3 regions of the Enterovibrio paralichthyis genome follow, and region 1 is predicted to be linked to each of the others. Evidence: riboswitches for the same ligand, from Rfam matches in the RefSeq annotation. Region 1 holds a riboswitch; each other region holds the start of a gene.

What was found. Region 1 has a riboswitch for cyclic di-GMP ahead of KU854_RS16265 (calcium-binding protein). Riboswitches for the same ligand answer to the same signal wherever they lie in the genome.
Region 2: linked by a shared signal. The riboswitch ahead of KU854_RS17505 (TfoX/Sxy family DNA transformation protein) and the one ahead of KU854_RS16265 (calcium-binding protein) in region 1 are both predicted to bind cyclic di-GMP.
Region 3: linked by a shared signal. The riboswitch ahead of gbpA (N-acetylglucosamine-binding protein GbpA) and the one ahead of KU854_RS16265 (calcium-binding protein) in region 1 are both predicted to bind cyclic di-GMP.

What each region holds. Positions count from the first base shown of each region.
Region 1 is NZ_JAHUTS010000014.1:99,654-105,757, reverse strand. Features, by position in the region: gene emrD (multidrug efflux MFS transporter EmrD) at 102-1,304, shown strand; gene KU854_RS16270 (peptide MFS transporter) at 1,540-2,940, shown strand; cyclic di-GMP riboswitch class I at 3,280-3,365, shown strand; gene KU854_RS16265 (calcium-binding protein) at 3,395-6,064, shown strand.
Region 2 is NZ_JAHUTS010000017.1:16,894-22,997, reverse strand. Features, by position in the region: gene KU854_RS17520 (ABC transporter substrate-binding protein) at 1-333, opposite strand, end outside; gene lpdA (dihydrolipoyl dehydrogenase) at 366-2,513, opposite strand; gene KU854_RS17510 (hypothetical protein) at 2,851-3,087, opposite strand; gene KU854_RS17505 (TfoX/Sxy family DNA transformation protein) at 3,582-4,175, opposite strand; cyclic di-GMP riboswitch class I at 4,291-4,387, opposite strand; gene purR (HTH-type transcriptional repressor PurR) at 4,695-5,702, opposite strand.
Region 3 is NZ_JAHUTS010000001.1:35,329-41,432, reverse strand. Features, by position in the region: gene KU854_RS00185 (DUF979 domain-containing protein) at 1-8, opposite strand, end outside; gene KU854_RS00180 (DUF969 domain-containing protein) at 11-730, opposite strand; gene KU854_RS00175 (hypothetical protein) at 1,164-1,733, shown strand; gene KU854_RS00170 (L,D-transpeptidase family protein) at 1,931-2,425, shown strand; gene gbpA (N-acetylglucosamine-binding protein GbpA) at 2,822-4,387, opposite strand; cyclic di-GMP riboswitch class I at 4,502-4,597, opposite strand; gene KU854_RS00160 (GNAT family N-acetyltransferase) at 4,826-5,305, opposite strand; gene KU854_RS00155 (monovalent cation:proton antiporter-2 (CPA2) family protein) at 5,302-6,104, opposite strand, start outside.

The DNA of each region.
Region 1 (6,104 bases):
AGCGTAGGAATCTGCTTTTCACCCCGGTTTTTCCCTCTTTCTGTCCATGCTGTCTCGCATAAATTCTGTTTGATTATTTCGCTTGTTATGGGAGAACGGTGATGTCTTCGGCTACATCCCTGTCCAAAGTTTTACTTATGATCATCATCCTGGCTGCTGTCGGCCAGATGACGCAAACCATGTATGTGCCATCAATGGCGATGATGGCGGAAGGTTTTCTCGTTTCACCAGCACTGCTTCAGGCGGTGATGGCGTGTTACCTCATTCCTTATGGTCTGTCCCAGTTTATCTATGGCCCGCTTTCTGACCGTTTTGGCCGCAAGCCGATCATTCTTGTTGGTTTGGTGATTTATCTGGCGGGTACTGTGGTTACCCTGATGGCACCATCATTCAGTGTTTTCCTGTTGGGCAGCGTTATTCAGGGCGCGGGTATTGGTTGTGGTGGGGCAATGGCTCGAACCCTGACCCGTGACTGCTTTGACGGCAGCCGACTGCACCGTGCGAACAGCCTTGTCAGTATTGGCCTGATTTTCTCGCCGCTGGTCGCGCCGGTATTGGGCGGTGTGTTGAGCACCCACTTTGGCTGGAAGGCGAGCTACGTATTCTTGTTGGTGCTGGCAGCCGTGGTGTACCTGATCATGACTCTCTACTTTCAGGAGACTCTGCCACCAGAAAACCGCCGTCGTGATTCCGTGTTGAAAAGCTATCACCACGTGATGAGCAACCGCCAGTTCCAGGGCTATTTGATCAGCCTGATTGCCATTTTCTCAGGTATTTCGGTGTTTGAAGCCGCAGCGGGTGTGCTTTTGGGCAGTACGCTGGGCTTGAGTGCAACCACGGTGAGCCTGCTGTTTGTTTTGCCGCTGCCGGGTTTTATGCTGGGTTCATGGCTGTCGAGTGTGATTGAGCAGAAACTCTCAGCGTCAAAATCTCTGATGATTGGTTCAGTGGTTTTGCTGGCGGGTGCACTGACGGTGTTCGTGCCGGGTTACTTTGTCAATGTCACAGTCGAAACCCTGATTGGCGGTGCTTTTGTCTACTTTACTGGTGCAGGCATCCTGTTCCCGGCCGCAACTACCGGCGCAATTTCACCATTCCCACGCCATGCGGGCACAGCGGGTGCGGTAATGGGCGGTGTTCAAAATATGTCGGCAGGTCTGTTTACCCTGTTGGCGGCGCAGATGAACGTAAACAACCAGTTCTCACTGGGTGCGATCCTGTTGGCGATGGCGATCGTTTCTGGTGTTGGCCTGATGTTGTGCCGTAGGAAAAATATCGCACCTGATGTTCCGGTTATTGTGTAATGGTCCGGAATAACCATCTATTTTAACGCAGTGATATCAATATATATCACTGCGTTTTTCATTCTGCATGCACCTGATACAGATCAATGCATCTGTGTAAATGCAAAAATAGATAAATAAATATTTGCGACATCGATCAAATTGGTGCAGTCTGTACCGCCTGTAGCGGCGTCTGAATGGGAATGGAGGACCAGCAAGTCCCGCATAGAACCTTCAGATAGGCGGTACAAACGAAATGAATGCAAACAAACAGTCGGAATGGCTGGGTCATCCTCGTGGATTGTTTCTGCTGTGTGGCACAGAGCTTTGGGAACGATTCTCCTTCTACGCAATGCGCGCCATTCTGGTGCTTTACCTCACTGATAAGACCATCAACGGCGGTCTGGGCTGGACGACCCAGGATGCGCTGAACCTCTACGGTATCTACACAGGTCTGGTTTACCTTACACCTGTACTCGGTGGTTGGCTGGCAGATAATTTCCTTGGACAGCGTCGTTCCATCATCATTGGTGGTGCATTGATGGCTATTGGCCAATTTACGCTGGCGCTGCCAAACAGTTTCATTAACCCTTATGAACTGCAAGCCTTCTACGTTGGTCTCGCCTTTCTGATCGTGGGTAACGGCCTCTTTAAGCCAAATATTTCTACCATGGTTGGTCAGCTGTATGGGGAAGGGGATAACCGTCGTGACGGCGCGTTCACCATCTTCTATATGGGTATCAACCTGGGTTCTCTGCTGGCAGGTATCATTGCCGGTACGGCATCTACCCATTACGGCTGGAAAGCAGGTTTCCTGTGTGCCGGTATCGGTATGCTGTTGTCACTGGTTATCCAGTTGGTTTTCGCCAACCGCTACCTGGGTAAGATCGGTGTTGCGCCGGCTGCAAAAGCAGCAATGGACGAATCTGGCAGCAACAAGAAACAGCCACTGACAAAAGTAGAACGCGATCGCCTGAAAGTGATCGTGGTGATGAGCATGTTTGTGATCATCTTCTGGGCAGGGTTCGAGCAGGCAGGCGGCCTGATGAACATCTACTCACAGGAATACACCAACCGCATGATCGGCAGTTTTGAAGTGCCTGCGGCATGGTTCCAGTCACTGAACCCTGCATTCATCATTATCTTTGCACCACTGCTGGCTGTACTTTGGCGCCGTATGGGCTCGAGCGAGCCAAGCTCACCAATCAAATTCGCGATGGCGATGGGCTTCCTGGCACTGGGCTTCGTGTGCATGGTCGGTGCAGCGATGCAGCAGGGCGGCGATATGTCCGTGAAGGCATCCATGTGGTGGCTGGTTGGCGCATACTTCTTCCATACTTTGGGTGAACTGTGTTTATCACCGATCGGTCTTTCGCTGATCACCAAACTGGCTCCGCTTCGTCTTATGTCAGTCATGATGGGTACCTGGTTCTGTGCCAACGCAGTTGCTAACTATGTTGCCGGTCTGGTCGGTAGCCATGTGGGTGATGCAGGTCCTCTGGCTATCTTCGGTGGTATCGCTGTCACTGCGGGTATTGCTGGTCTGTTGCTGGTGCTTTGCTCAAGCAAACTCGTCGACTGGATGCATGGTGCGGAAGGCGTCAGCAAACAGAACTCTGACGCAAACCTGACAGAGAAACCGGTCACTGCAGCCTAAACTGTAGACAATCAATAACGCTAAACCGCTTGGAGATCCGAGCGGTTTTGGCGTGTCTAGACCATGCCCAGTAAATTGTCACTTGTGTGGCAGTTTTTAACACCTTATTCACGCAAAAGTACGATTCTCTCTCCCCGTCCTTAGTGTTATGTCTTAACTCTTAATTCATACACGCCCTGATTCATGCTCATCTAGCGTCTTATATTCCCATTATTTGCTTTCTGAACGCTTGCTGCGGCGGATCTGTTCAGCCAACCTGATTGCTCAAAAGTACTCGTTTCAGCGGCTCTTTGACTTGGTCTGGGCAATGAGGCGAGCTTTGACAGTGACTAAATTTTTTTGAGCGAAAGCCAAACCAACCGCAAGGTTGGGACGGAAAGTCCAGGGTCTCCAGTTTCACAGTAGGAGATAGCCGGTCTGCCTCTTCTTCGGTTAGCAATAAGAGGATCATTGAATGTCTAACTTATACGGTACGTCAGGCGGCGAAACGCTGAACGGCACGCTGGATGATGATTATATTGAAGGGCGTGATGGCGACGACGTGATTTATGGGGACGTCGATGGCTCGTCGGGCAACAATTACCTGGGCGCGGTGTTCGTCATGGGCGTTGACTTTACGGCCAGCAGCGGCGATTTCCACACCTTCTGTTTTCCTCCTACCCTAAACTTTGCTGGCTCTACCACAGACGTTACGTTCAATGATGATGATGGCCAGTTCAACGGCGATGATATCTGCAATGAATACTCTGATGATGCGACACAAACCGTAGAGCTGGGTGGCCAAACCTATGATGCCAATGTTGATTATCAGCTCCAGTACACAGACACCAGCGGGAATGTTTACACATTCGCTGTGGTGGATATTGATGCCGACTACAACGGCAACCACTACAACAACCTTGGCGAAAACGGCAAGATCCTGATCCAGATTGGTGGCCCGGAAATTGCCGCTTCTACCCAGCTTTCCTTGGTTGCTGACTCATTCCAAAACATCAGTAGCTTGGATTACTCTTCATTCACCGAGCAGGGCACCACAGATCCTTCCATCGGCGGTGATGATGACATCACCGCCGGTAACGGTGATGATGTAGTGCATGGTAACGGCGGTAACGACTACATTGAAGGCGACAATGGCCGCGATGAACTGTACGGCGATGACGGTGATGACATCATCTACGGTAACACGGCTTCACCTAACTATGGTGCCAATCCGACCGTTAAAGCTTTCCTGTTGAACGACAGCTTTACCACGCCATACGGCGGTGAGTTCCATACCTCCTGTTTCCCGCCCAAACTGGCGTTTGATGGCAGCTGCGTGGAAGTGACGTTTAATGACGATGATGGCGCACTGAATGGCGATGATATCTGTAATGAATACTCAGACGATGCCAACCAGACTGTCACCATCAATGGTCAAACCTATTCCGCCAACGTGGATTACACCCTCACGTATTGCGATTCTCAGGGCAATTACTACAAGTTTGCCATCATTGATGTTGATCTGGATGGCAACGGCCACTACTACAATAACCTGACTGAAAACGGCAATCTGTTGATCCAACTTGAAGGCCCAGAAATTACGCCAGATACCCAGCTTTCACTGGTTTCCAACTCGTTCCAGAATCTCAGCCAGATCGACTACAGCACCATTTCTGAAGATGTGGTCGAGTTCACCAACGATGAAGACTACATCGACGGCGGTAAGGGTAACGACACCATTTACGGCCAGTGGGGCGATGATACGCTGCTGGGCGGCGAGGGTGATGATGTGATCTGGGGTGGTCAGATTACCCGCCAGAAAGTGGAAGGTGAGCCCACCACTACTGTGTTTGTGCTGGGTGATGATTTCACCACACCACAAGGCGGCGAATTCCATACCTCCTGTTTCCCACCATCACTGGCATTTGACGGCAACAGCACCGAAGTGACATTCCAGGATGACGATGGCCTGCTCAACGGCGATGATATCTGCAATGAATACTCGGATGATTCGTCGCAAACCGTCACCTACAACGGCCAGACCTATCCGGTGAATGTGGATTACACGCTGATCTACTGTGATGCGCAGGGTAACTACTACAAGTTCGCCATCCTCGACCTGGATATGGACGGTACGGGGAACCACTACAACAACGTGGGTGAAAACGGCAAACTGCTGATCCAACTGGAAGGGCCCGAAATCACAGCGGGTACCCAATTGTCACTGGTGGCGAATTCTTACCAGAACCTGTCTTCGCTGAACTACGACGATTTCACTAACACCACCGAAGAGATCATTGTCAGCGACAAAGACATTATCCACGGTAACGAAGGTAATGACACCGTGTACGGTGGCGATGATGATGACCACATCTACGGCGATGAAGGGGACGATATCCTTTACGGCCAGAAAGGTGATGACATCATTGAAGGTGGCGACGGCAACGACAAACTGTATGGCGGTACCGGCAAAGATACCCTCCTAGGCGGTGCTGGCGATGACTATCTGGACGGTGGTACCGGCAGTGACGTGCGTATTGACGGTGGCACTGGCGTCGATGAATACCGCGGCAGTGCGGGTCAGGATGTCTTTATCTTCGATGAGAACGACTTCGTTGGCCTGACAGAAACCGTCAACGGCCAGACTCGCAACAAGTTCATGTACAACGCCGATAACGGCTTTGACCAGACGATTGTTGAAGGCGATGCGACCGTCGATTTCACTGGTGATCGTTACCAGTCTGATTCCAGCGTAACCGGTAATGTCATGTCGAATATCGAAGCAGTGCTGGGCGATGAAGGCGATCAGGATGTCTACATCAACCCGAACGAAGTGTTCCGTCAGGGTGACGAGCCTTTCGGCGAAGACTTCAACGGTGCAGCGCCAGATTGGCATGGCTTTGTCGCCCACCTTGGCGCCGGTGATGACAGCTTCAATCTGGAAGGTTCACCTTGGAGTTTTGATGCAGGTGGCACGGTAAATGCGCCACTGTCTGCGGAAATGATCAGCATTCTCGGCCTGAGCAATGCACAGGTTGGTGAATTGAATGCTTATGTCTTCCAGCATGATACCAACGCTGACTGGACCATCACCATCTGGACAGATGCAGAGTCTGTTACCCTGAACGGGACGGACATCATCTAATTATTTGCGGTGATACAAAAAGGCGGCTTGCTGATGCAAG
Region 2 (6,104 bases), on a different contig from region 1:
TTTCATGGACTTAAAGTTCTCGCCGTTGATCCACACCATATCAACGCTGCCGCCTTCGTTTTTCCCGGCGGCTTTTTCTGCCACCAAACGGTTCACGGTTTCGGCGATGTCAGAGACTTTGACATGCTGCAGGGTGACGCCGTAACGGTCTTTAAGCTCGTCACCTGCCCAGCGCAGATAGGCGTTGATTTCCTGACTGCCACCCCAGGCATTAAAATAGACTGTCTGACCCTGGGCTGCTTCTTCAATGCTGTCCCAGTTATTAAGGTCAGCGGCAGCAGTCGCGGTGCTGAAAGCGAGAGCACAAGTGGCGACGAGGCGTTTTAAGTTCATCTTGTTTAATCTTCCTTAATTGCTGTTGAAATTCAGGCTTTGGATTCGTTACGCATCCAGGCATGGAACTTCTCTACCCAGGCCAACAACCCTTGAGGGGCATTGTTCTGCTTCCACACACCCGCCGTGTACTTTGTTGCTTCACTCATGGTGGGGTATGGGTGAACAGTACCGAGAATTTTGTTCAAACCAAGACCATGGCGCATTGCCAGGGTAAATTCTGCCAGCAAGTCTCCGGCATGGGAGCCGACAATGGTCGCGCCAAGTATTTTGTCTTTGCCTTTCGGGGTGATGACTTTGATAAAGCCATGGTCTTCACCGTCAGCAATGGCGCGGTCGAGATCGTCGATACCATAGTGGGCCACTTCGTAATCAATACCCATTGCCTTAGCTTCTTTTTCGTTAATACCCACACGGGCAACTTCCGGTGCGGTATAGGTGGCTGCGGGCATAACAGAGTAATCCGCTTTGAACTTTTTGAAGTCGCCAAACAGGGCATTAACTGCGGCATACCATGCTTGATGACCCGCTGCATGTGTCAGTTGGAAAGGGCCGGCTACATCGCCCACCGCGAAAATGTTCGGGTAGTTGGTTTGCAGGTAGTCGTTCACTTTCACAGTGCCACGCTCTGCGAGTTCCACGCCGATATCTTCCAACCCAAACCCTTTGGTGTTGGCAACACGGCCAAGGGCGAGCATGACATAGTCAAACTCGACGACGACTTCCTCACCATTATGTTCAAGGTAGGCGCGCTGAATGTCGCCATCTTTCTCAAAGCGGGCTGCCTTGTGACCAAGCAAGATGTTTACACCATCTTCCTGCAAACCTTTCACCACCAGTTCAGCGGCATCGGCATCTTCGCGGATCAGTAGTTGATCCGCCATTTCCACCAAAGTGACATCCGTGCCAAGGCGGGCAAAATTTTGTGCCAGTTCGCTACCGATAGGGCCGCCGCCCAACACCAGAAGCTTCTTAGGTTGTTCCTGAAGTTCCCAAATGGTGTCAGAAGTCAGGTAGCTGACATCCTGAAGGCCTGGAATGCCGGGAACCAATGGACGCGCACCGGTGGCAATGACGATATTGCGGGTTGTCAGGCGCTCGCCGTTTACTTCCACTTCCCACGGGGAAAGGATCTTGGCTTCGCCCTGAATACACTCCACGCCAAGCTTGGTATAGCGCTCTACGGAGTCATGGGGCTCAATACCTGCGATCACTTTATGGACACGCCCCATCACCTGTTTGAAATCAACGCTTGGCTCACCGGCAGAAACACCAAATTCCTGAGAACGTTTGATTTCATGCATGGCATGACCTGCGCGAATCAAGGCTTTTGAAGGAACACAACCTGTATTGAGGCAGTCGCCGCCCATTTTGTGTTTTTCGATAAGCGTGACTTTCGCTTTTACCGCCGCGCCGATATAGGTTGTTACCAAACCACCGGCACCTGCACCAATCGCAATCAGGTTACGGTCAAACTTAACGGGCTTTTGCCATTTTGCGTAAACGCGACGTTTTTGGAGAAAATTCATAACAACCTTCGCAATGATGGGGAAGATCCCCAAAAGAACGAGAGACAGTAGCACGCCAGGCGAGACGATACCGCTTAAAGAGTCAATTTGTGCCAGTTGGGTACCGGCATTGATGTAAACCGCAGTGCCTGGCAACATACCGATTTGACTGACAATGTAGAAAACCGCAGTGCGGATAGGCGTCAAACCCATCAGCAGGTTTATCAGGAAAAACGGGAACACCGGAATAAGGCGCAGGGTAAGCAGGTAAAAAGGACCGTCTTTCTCAACCCCTTGGTTGATGGTGGTCAGCTTATTGCCAAATTTCCCCTGTACCCAATCTTTGAGCAAAAAGCGGCTTACCAAAAATGCCAGCGTTGCACCGATAGAGCTGGCAAATGAAACCAGCAACAATGCCCACCAAAACCCAAATAACGCTGCACCCAACAAGGTTGCAATCGCTGCGCCGGGCAGTGAAAGGGCTGTCATGGTTACATAAACGACAAAGTAGATGACACTCGCCGTCAGGAAATTTTGCGCAATGGAATCTTTCAGCGCTGCGTGTTGGGCTTTTGCGTTTTCAAGCGTAAACAGGGCGCCGAGATCAAAAGCAAACCAAGTAATGAATATGGCTGCGATGACGACAAGAATAGCTAACTTCTTTGTGTTCATTTCCTATCCCTATAAATAACAGTCGTTGTTCTGGGTGGCTGTTTCGAAATGCTGGTTTAACTATGGCAAAAAATCCCTAATGCCTGCAGGTAACTACTTAAATTTCTGGGTATTAGGCAGATAAATTATAAGTAATGTGACCTTGTAGGGTGTCCGTGACCGGCAAGCCGCTTTTACCACTCTGTAGCGTTTGTGAGGATACGTATACATAAATGACCGGGAGCATACGGATTTGATTGCAGGCGCTTTGATATTTTATCGAAGAACACAGAAAGATTGGCGATAGGGATTGTCATGCACACTGTGATAAACGCTTCAATAACAAGCAGTATGTATTTTACAGACAGTATTTTGTGTATTGGATAGCCAATAAGGCCAGTGGAATGAGTGCCAGCGTCGTCGTGCCCGAAATGTGATAGTTACGGTGCCAGTAGCTACGTTGGGCAAAACTGTTCAGCCTGAGCCCCCAAATGACAACCAACGCATTAACGGCAAAAAAGACGATCACTAGAATGGTCAGGAATGAGGGAGCAAAGGTACCGTGCGCGCTGGCATAGTAAAATGAAAGTGGCAAAAAGAAACAGCCAAAAACTGTCCATTTGAACCGACGAGGCCACTTCCGGAAATGGTCCCGGAATATGCGGTCAACTTGGTCTGGAAAAGGTTTGTTGTAATGCATCTTATTGTTGCCATTAATCTATCTCCTCTTTTGGCATAGCTCAGAAAGTGATGATCTGATAATCAGAAGCATAATTTCCGTTCTGTATATGTGATGATTGTCACATTAATGAGACTTATGAAGTTTTGCCATCGTTTCTTCGCGTTCACCTAATCAGTCTCTATTTTTATTAAGTATCGTGGTCAAATCCCCGCTGTTAAAGCTTTCGCCTATGGCAAACTTTTCCATTTCATCTTCAAAAGGGACGCAGATTGAGGGCAATAAATGTTTTCAAAACGGCATACGGTTAGTGATTGGTGTTAAGGGGGATAAATGTGGGGGTAATCAAAAAAACAGCCAATGGCGGGAAAAGCACATTGGCTGTTTTTGGGGAGTTGTTGGTGAGGCTTTTACTGTTGGAGTGTTTCTAACAGTTCATTGCGGCGCTGTGGAGTGATGACAGACCAGTGTTTCCCCTCAATTGCACCTTCGAGTGCCCACAAAAGCTCGATACTCAGGTTATCGCTGTGTGACTCTTGTAGCGCTTTATAAGCACGCACTGCGCCCGCACGCTGCAGTTCTTCGACAGAGTCGATTCCTGCTTTTTTTAGCATGCGTTCTGTTGCTAGGCGAAGGTTGGGAAGATCTTTGATACGTGTAGGCGCAGCCGTCTTCTTTTCCTGTTGATCTTCCCTGGAAATTGACAGCGCCTTCTTGGCGTGACTCATCATGAGTTCAGACTGTTCCCACCAATTCTCGGGCACAGCGTAGTATTTAGTGACAACTGGAAAACCACGTTTTTTGTAAACGTATGGGGTCATTGCCAGTTTCTTGAATTCTGACAGATTACCGCTGCCTGCCCGAAGGTGGAGCTGATCATTCACGACAAGCGCGAACATTGTCTCGTCGCAAAAAACACCAAATCCGCCAAACATAGAACGGGATTTGATTTTGCCCAGACATTCGAAGAACTTCAGTGTGTTTTTTAGAGTAGGTTTATCCATGTGACTTATTCTCAATCAATACGTTCCTGGATGAATGGTCAAGGAGTAACGTAGCAAAGCGAATTCAGAGAATTGTCAACGAACCGGGTGAACCGGGCTTTGAAATGCTAACGTCATCGGTAACCCCGCTACCATCACCGTTGAAGTTATCGTCGGTGTGAGGCCGGAAGCTTTGCGTCCCACGCTTTCGCCGTGGTTTGCCTTTTCTTAACATGATTTAGCTTAACCGAATCATGTCATTTTGTCGTTATTGCTGGTCTAGCAAAGTGTGATCTTGGTTCAGATAGAGCGTTATTGATACGTCTAAAAATAAAGGGTTCCTCTTGTTATAGAAGAATTTTTGTCCGTTTCACCCAATTCGTTAATCTGAATAAGGGTAGCACTAGAAAACTGGGCATTTTAGCGATTTTGAGCTTTGTCGCAACAATAAGATTCCAATTTTCATAAAACTTGCAAAAAACAAAAAAGCCCGAGTGTAATCTCGGGCTTTTTGATGTAATTTTGCACGAAGTGCGCCGATTAGTTGTTCAAGTTTTTCACTGAACGGCGCACCACCAGTTCTGGCTGCATTTCGAAAATTTGTTGCTTGTTTTCTTTGTTCGCCAAACGCTCCATCAGCAACTTGATGGCGGTTTTACCCAGTCGGTTTTTCGGCTGGTGGATGGTCGTCAAAGGCGGCGAGAAGAAGCCTGCCAGATCAATGTTGTCGTAGCCAATCACAGAAATGTCGTTCGGCACATCCAAACCGGCTTGTCTGAACGTACTGATTGCCGCCAACGCCATGATGTCGTTAAAGCAGAACACAGCCGTAGGGCGGTCTTTCTGCGCGATCAGCTTATTTGTCGCCTCAACTGCTGAGTCACATTCAAAGTCTGCTTCAACAATCCACTCAGGGTGATAGGTCAAACCGGCTTCTTCCAACGCACGGCGGAAACCTTGCAGGCGCTCCTGGCAGGTCAGTTTGTCCATTTGGCCGGAGATACAACCGATTTTGGTGTGGCCGTTTTCGATGAAATGTTTCGTCGCAATGTAGCCACCCAGCTCAGCGTTATCCTGAATACAGTCGGTATTCACGTGCTGGGTACCCCAGTCCATCACGACCATTGGCAGATCCGCTTTTTTCTCCAGCAGTGCCAGCAGTTCTTCATTCAGGTCTGAACACATAACCAACAGGCCATCAACGCGCTTCTCAGCCAGCATGCGCAGGTAATCGCGCTGTTTTGCCAGGTTGCCTTCGGTGTTACAAAGGATCAGGGTGTAGCCTTCGTTGTAGCAATATTCTTCAACGCCATGTACCACTTCCGCAAAGAATGGGTTTGTGGATTTGGTTACCAGCATGCCAATGGTGCGGGTAGAGTTACATTTCAGACTGCGCGCGACGGCGCTTGGTGCGTAATTCAGTTCATCAACTGCCGCCCATACTTTTGTAGTGGTGTTCTCGGCCACAAAACGTGTCTTATTGATCACGTGCGAAACGGTGGTGGTCGAGACACCTGCGAGACGAGCGACGTCTTTAATTGTTGCCATTCGGTAATCTTCTTATCGTTTTCATTGGCAGCGTATGAATTGTCAGGTGCTGCACATGTTTACGCCGCTTTCAATCAGCGGCGTACAATTCCGGCTATGTCACCGGCTTCAGGTTCATTTAGCTTGGGAGATGCGCTTCATTCCCCGATATCAATGCAAACCATGATGCTGTATGCACAGGGCCGGATAACGGCAATTGGGGGCAGGGCAATCTCGCGAGGCAGTTACTTGAGTCTGGTGTAATTCTCAGGAAATATCTCAATGCCAATCGCTTGCGTTCACAGTTTAATGGCTACCGCCACTTGTCGCAATTATTCTATTTCAGCAAGGTAAATAAGCTTGATGGTGGTCAAGCAATTTCGGGCTAGCTAAATGAATTCTTTAAAATAAAAAAGCCGGGTA
Region 3 (6,104 bases), on a different contig from region 1:
TCAAGCATGATCACTGCCCTTCTTTGTTCAATTCAGCTGTTGTCACGATTTTTGCGCCGCTCTTTCCGGCTTTCAGCAATCTGGCTTCCACGATTTTGCTGAAGATGACAAACACAATGAACGAGGCAATGGCTGTCGGCAGTGCCCACAAGGCCATGGTTTCCAGTTTTACATCCAGTTGGTTATCGGCCATTACACCCTTGATAAGTAAGATACCGCCGGTACCGATGAACAGAAGTTGGCTGAAGAAGTTACCGAAGTTTTCTGATGCTGCAGAAAGAGCACGGATCGCCTGGCGTTTTTCATCAGGCAGGTTTGGTGATTCCTTCTCTGCCGCCGCTTCCGCCATTGGTGCGATCAGCGGACGGATCATCGACGGGTGACCACCAATACTCAGTCCCATACCGTTCGTCACTTTACGCAGCAGCAGATAAGTCATCAGGATTTTGCTGACCGAGGCTTTCTTCATCGTGCCAATCAATTGTTCAGCACGTTGGCGCAAACCGAAGCGCTCAAGAATGCCAATCATCGGAAGAATGAGAATGAAAAGGGACATGTAACGGTTTTGGGTAAAGGATTGACCCAGAGTGGAAAGAATATCCATCAGGGGAATGTCAGCAACAAGGCCGGTGGCAACGCCTGCCGTTAAAATCACTAACAAGGTATTCAGTTTTAACGCAAGCCCTACTGTGATTATCACAATGCCGATCAACGGCCAAAAATCTATCATGTTTGCTCTCTACACTCGGTATTCGAATTATTATTTTCAGTAGTCAGGGGCGCCCCCTTAAATCCCTACTGTTCACCCGAGTATACGAGAGCACTTACATCCGCTCCAATAAGAGATTTTTATTATTACAACCAATATGACGACTTTCACATCAAACACTCAAAATTGTATATTTTCTTATCACAGGACTCATTAAACAAAGAAATGCGTGACAACAAAATTAAAACATTATGCCCATGACAATGCGTTATTAGCAGGTATTTATAGTATTTGATTAAATATCGCCCAAATTACTGTGTTAAGCTCCACAATCACATCTAATCACCTCTCCTACGAATCACCCCGGTTCTCATTTTGCTGACAAATCCCCACCCTGACGAGGCGATATACTTGCGCTTGTATTGATCGCCAAAGCTCAGAAAAAGGAAGTAAGATGGCTCCTTCACACCTACTTGCAGGTTCACTGCTCGTTACCACGCTAACCGCCTGTACTAGCTACCCTGACACAGTTAATCCGCTGGTTCTCTATAACAAAAAAGAGGCTATCCAGATGTCTTACTGCGCTGAGCTTGCAGACAACGCCTACTATGTTGGAAATGAAAAGTTAAGGGACGTCCCTAAACAGCGGGTGATTTCGGGCTTTGCCCGTGGCGCATCGGCAAAGATCAGGATCAACCTTATTGAAGATGTGTATCAGGCATCTTTCGAAAACAGTTGGGATTACGCCGTTGCGCTTTTCAACCAGTGCGCGATCAAAGTCGCCAATGTCCAGCCCTCACGCCTTGAAGTGGCCAACCTGTGTGCTCAAAAGTCCCTGATTGCGAGCGGTGCACACGATGACAAGTCACGGGGTATTCCGAAGTTGGACGCTTACATTACCTATGCACCGGTAAAAGCGGCGAAACCTTATGAAGTGGTGGACTGGGTTTATGCCAGCACAGACAGTCACGAAAAGGTTACCCAAACTACCTGGGAGCGTTGTATCGAGGTGGTTTCGCCCTAGCTAGCTCACATTATGAGAACGCCATACTGTTAAAACTGTGGTTTCTAATGAATGAAACACCCCTTCTCCAACGTTAACTGATTTACTCCGCCGGATTAGGGTCTTGGGCGACAAAGACAGCACTTGCATCCCCTTCATGGATATGTCACGCCCAGTGACCAATAATTATCAGTACAGGAACAAAAATCAGGGACGTTATGATCCGTTTACTCGCTCTATTTTGTCTGTTGCTGCCCGGCTTTTTCGGGCAGGCGCTGGCCTTTGGTCACGACATCGATTTGGTGAAAGTGGATAAATCGGCACGCAAAATGTACCTGATTGCCGGTACCAAGGTGATTAAGCGGTATGACATCGCGCTGGGTGCAAACCCCAAAGGGCATAAATTACGCGAAGGGGATAAACGCACGCCAGAAGGCCGCTATACGCTCGACTTCATCAACGAAAGTTCCGGATTCTACCGTTCAATCCGCATTAACTATCCCAATGCCTTTGATATTGCACGGGCAGCAAGGCTGGGGATAGACCCCGGCGGACAGATCATGATCCACGGCCAGAAGAACGGCGAAGGCCCCCACCCCAGCATCAAACGCGGAAAGGATTGGACAGACGGTTGTATTGCGATAGACAACCAGGAAATGGATGAATTTCTAAGGCTGGTGAAAGTCGGCACACCGATTGATATCGAATGGTGATCTGGTATCCGGCTGAAAACGTTTAATCAGTTTGCGTAAAACGCTATGTAAGAAAAAAGCTCGAAACTATCCCCCCAGGGTCTGTTGACCTTTGGTGATGATTTTTGCAGCAGTTTGTGGGGGCTTTATACAAGGCAGAGGCTTTGATGTGTAGTTGACCTACATGAGAAGCCGATAACGCAGGAGAAAGTCCCCACAAACGCTGCCCGAAGGGTTCTGCCCTAAGCGTTTTATGCTTTGTTGAGGTGTATTTGCTTAGAATACTAGGCGGCACACACCTCGCCGCGCCTAAAACGCTTATGGCTAGAACAAAACTTAACCACCAAAGGTCAACAGACCCTAGCTTCGAGCTTTTTAATTAGCGCTTCTTATTTTTAATGTGGTTTATTTGTCTGCTTATTGGCAGTCGAATGCACCTTTGTTTGTCCACGCTTCCGGCGCAGAGGCTGGGCTTGCATTTACCCACCAGTTTGCTTCGTACAGGTGGCCATCAAAAATCACCTGCTCACCGCCGTTGTATGCTTTACCTGAAACCCAAGCGACCGGCATTTGGCTGATCAATTTCCAAGCATCGCTGCTTTCTGGTTTCGCACCCTGCACCCAGTATTTCGCTTCGTACACCAGACCATTGAAGCTCACTTTCTCGCCGCCGGTGTAAGTTGCAGACTCGTCCCACATTGGGTGGTTGACTGCATCCGGGTCAGTGCCACACTGCTCGCCCTTCTCTGTCAGGAAGAAGTCGAAAGTTTGCTGATCAACCAGATTGCCTTCAGCGTCTTTTGCACGGAAAACCAGCATGTGGTGACCTGCTTTCGCCGATTCCAGCACCATAGAAACAGCAGCGCTTGTGCCGTCTGCCAGCGCCAGTTTCTCGTAAGCCAGTGCATCCTGCGCGTGGTTGTAAACGGTCACTTCAACGGTCAGGTCGCCCTGCGCTGTCACTGTGTAATCCAGTGCTACTTCGCCGTTTTCAATCAGGTACTCTTTTGCCAGACCGTCGACAGACACCGAGTAATCCGGCTCTGGAGATGCAATGTCATAACCCACTTCAACACGGGTCAGGCCACTGCCTGATTTCAGGTAAACCGGGTTCGCGCCGAATACCGGTGAAAATTCACCGTTGCTGCCACGTTGGCCTGCTTTGATTTTGTCCTGAGTCTGGTTGATTTTGCTCGCCAGATTGTAAGCCCAGGTGTTTGCTACGCCTTCCTGCTCAGAGCCGATTTCCACACGGGTGGACAACTCTGGGCGCTCACCTTCTGCGTCGAATACACGGGTGTAAACCGCATCACCCTGCGCCAGGTTCATGCCCGGGTAGATTTGACCCGCTTGAGCCCAATCAGGTTGTACTGGCAGGTCGCCGTCAAACTGAACGTCGATGGCGTTGTAGAACGCCGCTGCAGTATCACCCACATCCCACACAGCCAGGATCACGTGATAGCCTTCACGCGCCGGCACGTCACAGGTGTGCAGCATGTTGCGTGGAGGCTTTTGCATGTTGCCTTCCACCACACAGAATGGCGTCAGATCCAGTGAATCACGCGCCAGTGGCTGGTTCGGGTTCCAGTCTGCTTTGGTGATGTAGTATTCCCAGTTACGGGTAACGTGTGGAGCTGTGAATGTCCACTCGAACTCGTTGATTCCAGCTTTGATAGGTTGTTTAACCCAGCGGGATGAGGTTTGTTCATCCAGCGGGGAGAATTGGATCAGGCCTGCGCTCGCCAGTTTGCCGTCTTCAGGGCCAAACTCAGGGAAGCCTTCTGGGCCTTCTACGCTTTGTGGTTCCCACTGAACCTGACCACAGTTGGTGTTCTGTTCGCCGGTTGGAGAAGCTGCGTTACACAGTGCTGCGCGGCCTGCAGCCACACCGCCCTGTTTAGCGCTGATGTAACCGTGGGACATAACGCTGGCACTGAACAGTGCCGCCGTTAGCGGAAGTAGAGTCGTTTTTAGTTTGAGCATTTTGAGCTTTCCAAGTGCTGATTTTTATTCTTCGGCCTTCACAGCAAAATGGCTGCGGGCACGTTATCCACCACGCTCGGACAAACTGGCTCAAAGTACATTCCTGCTTTCTGGAATGGCGACCCCGCTATCGTATGCGCTTATTAGTGATGCGCACGTAGACCGGAAGTTTTGCGTCCTGCCCTTTCAAGCAGTTTGCCGACTTTGTGGTTGGAGCGGCATCGTATTCAGATTTACTGCCAACACAATAAAATTCTGTTTCTTGCCCGATTCTCCAAATCATTTATTGAACCAAGATCACATTTTTCATCTCCCTGACAATTCGCCTGTTGATGGCTTTCAGTCAATATGAAGATAGAAACATAACGCGCTGTTTAAAAAAGAAAAAATCCAGAAATCCATACGAGAGATCTGGCTTTCTGGAAACGCGGCTTTGTATCAAAACACCTTCATCATCCGTAGCAAGGTCCAGTTTTCCTCGTCAAAGTGACGCACCTTGGTTTCATCGGGCAACACCTTAAAGCCAAGGGATTGGTAGCAGGCCTTTGCTGCTTCATTTTGGTCGAATACAGCCAGGCTGACCCGTTTTACCGCTTTCCTTTCTTTTGCTACCTGCAGCGCCAGTTTCACCAATTGTTTGCCCCAGCCCTTTCCACGGCTTTGCGGATGCGCGACCAATACCCGGCAAAGCCGGATCTCCTCCGGTGTCACCTGATACAGGTCGATATAGCCAACGGGTTCTCCATCTTCTATCAGCAGAAAAGGCGTTACTTCAGGTTTGGCGATGTGCTCGCACACCGCTTCAACTTGTAGCGGATAGGAAAAGGCCGGGCCGCCCCAAAGGAAATTGGCCCGGGCATCGGGTATCCAGCTACAGAGCAATGGCGCGTCATCTTCCCCGAAAGTGCGCAGGATCATGACGCGGTTCCGCCACTCGCTTGTTCCTCTAAATCATCGAGGTAGTTTTTCGGCGGTGGTGTCCATTCACGTTCTGTCATGCTGTGTTTGTCCATTCGGTCACTTTGCATGGCAGAGCGAATTGTCTCTTCCAATTCAATAAACAAATCGCGGTAGTGAGTGTCGTAGGTTTTGCTCTCTTCACCGCCCATAAAGCTTTGGTAGAGCATTTCCGAGCTATCCCTTTCAATGCGGTTGAACGTATCTTTTTGCTGCTCAACCTGAAACGGATGCTCACCCAATGCCCGCAGCGCCTCCGCCCCCATTTCCAGCGCAGAGTGGAAGGTCTCTTTGACGATAAAATCGGCACCGGCATCGCGCAGTTTGTAGGCATGCCCACGGTCATAAGCACGGGCAAGGATTTTGACATTGGGATAGGCATGGCGAACGTACTCCACCAGTTCGGTTGTGGTTTCCTGGTTATCCATTGCCACCACCAATAGCGCGGCTTCTTCAATGCCTGCAGTGTGCAGAAGCTCGGGGCGCGTGGCATCGCCGTAGTAGCTTTTGATGTTGATCTGGCGAAGGTTATCGACCTGCGTGGCTTCATGATCCAGCACGACTGTTTGTACGCCATTCGCGGTCAGCAAGCGGTTCACCACCTGCCCGAAACGACCCACCCCGGCAATGATGACTGTCCCTTTTTCTTCAATCACATCCTCTTCACGTTCATTCGACGCTTTCACCAGGCGCGGCAAGATCACCTTGTCATAGATAATAAACAGCCCCGGTGTCAGGAACATGGAAAGCGCAACGACCA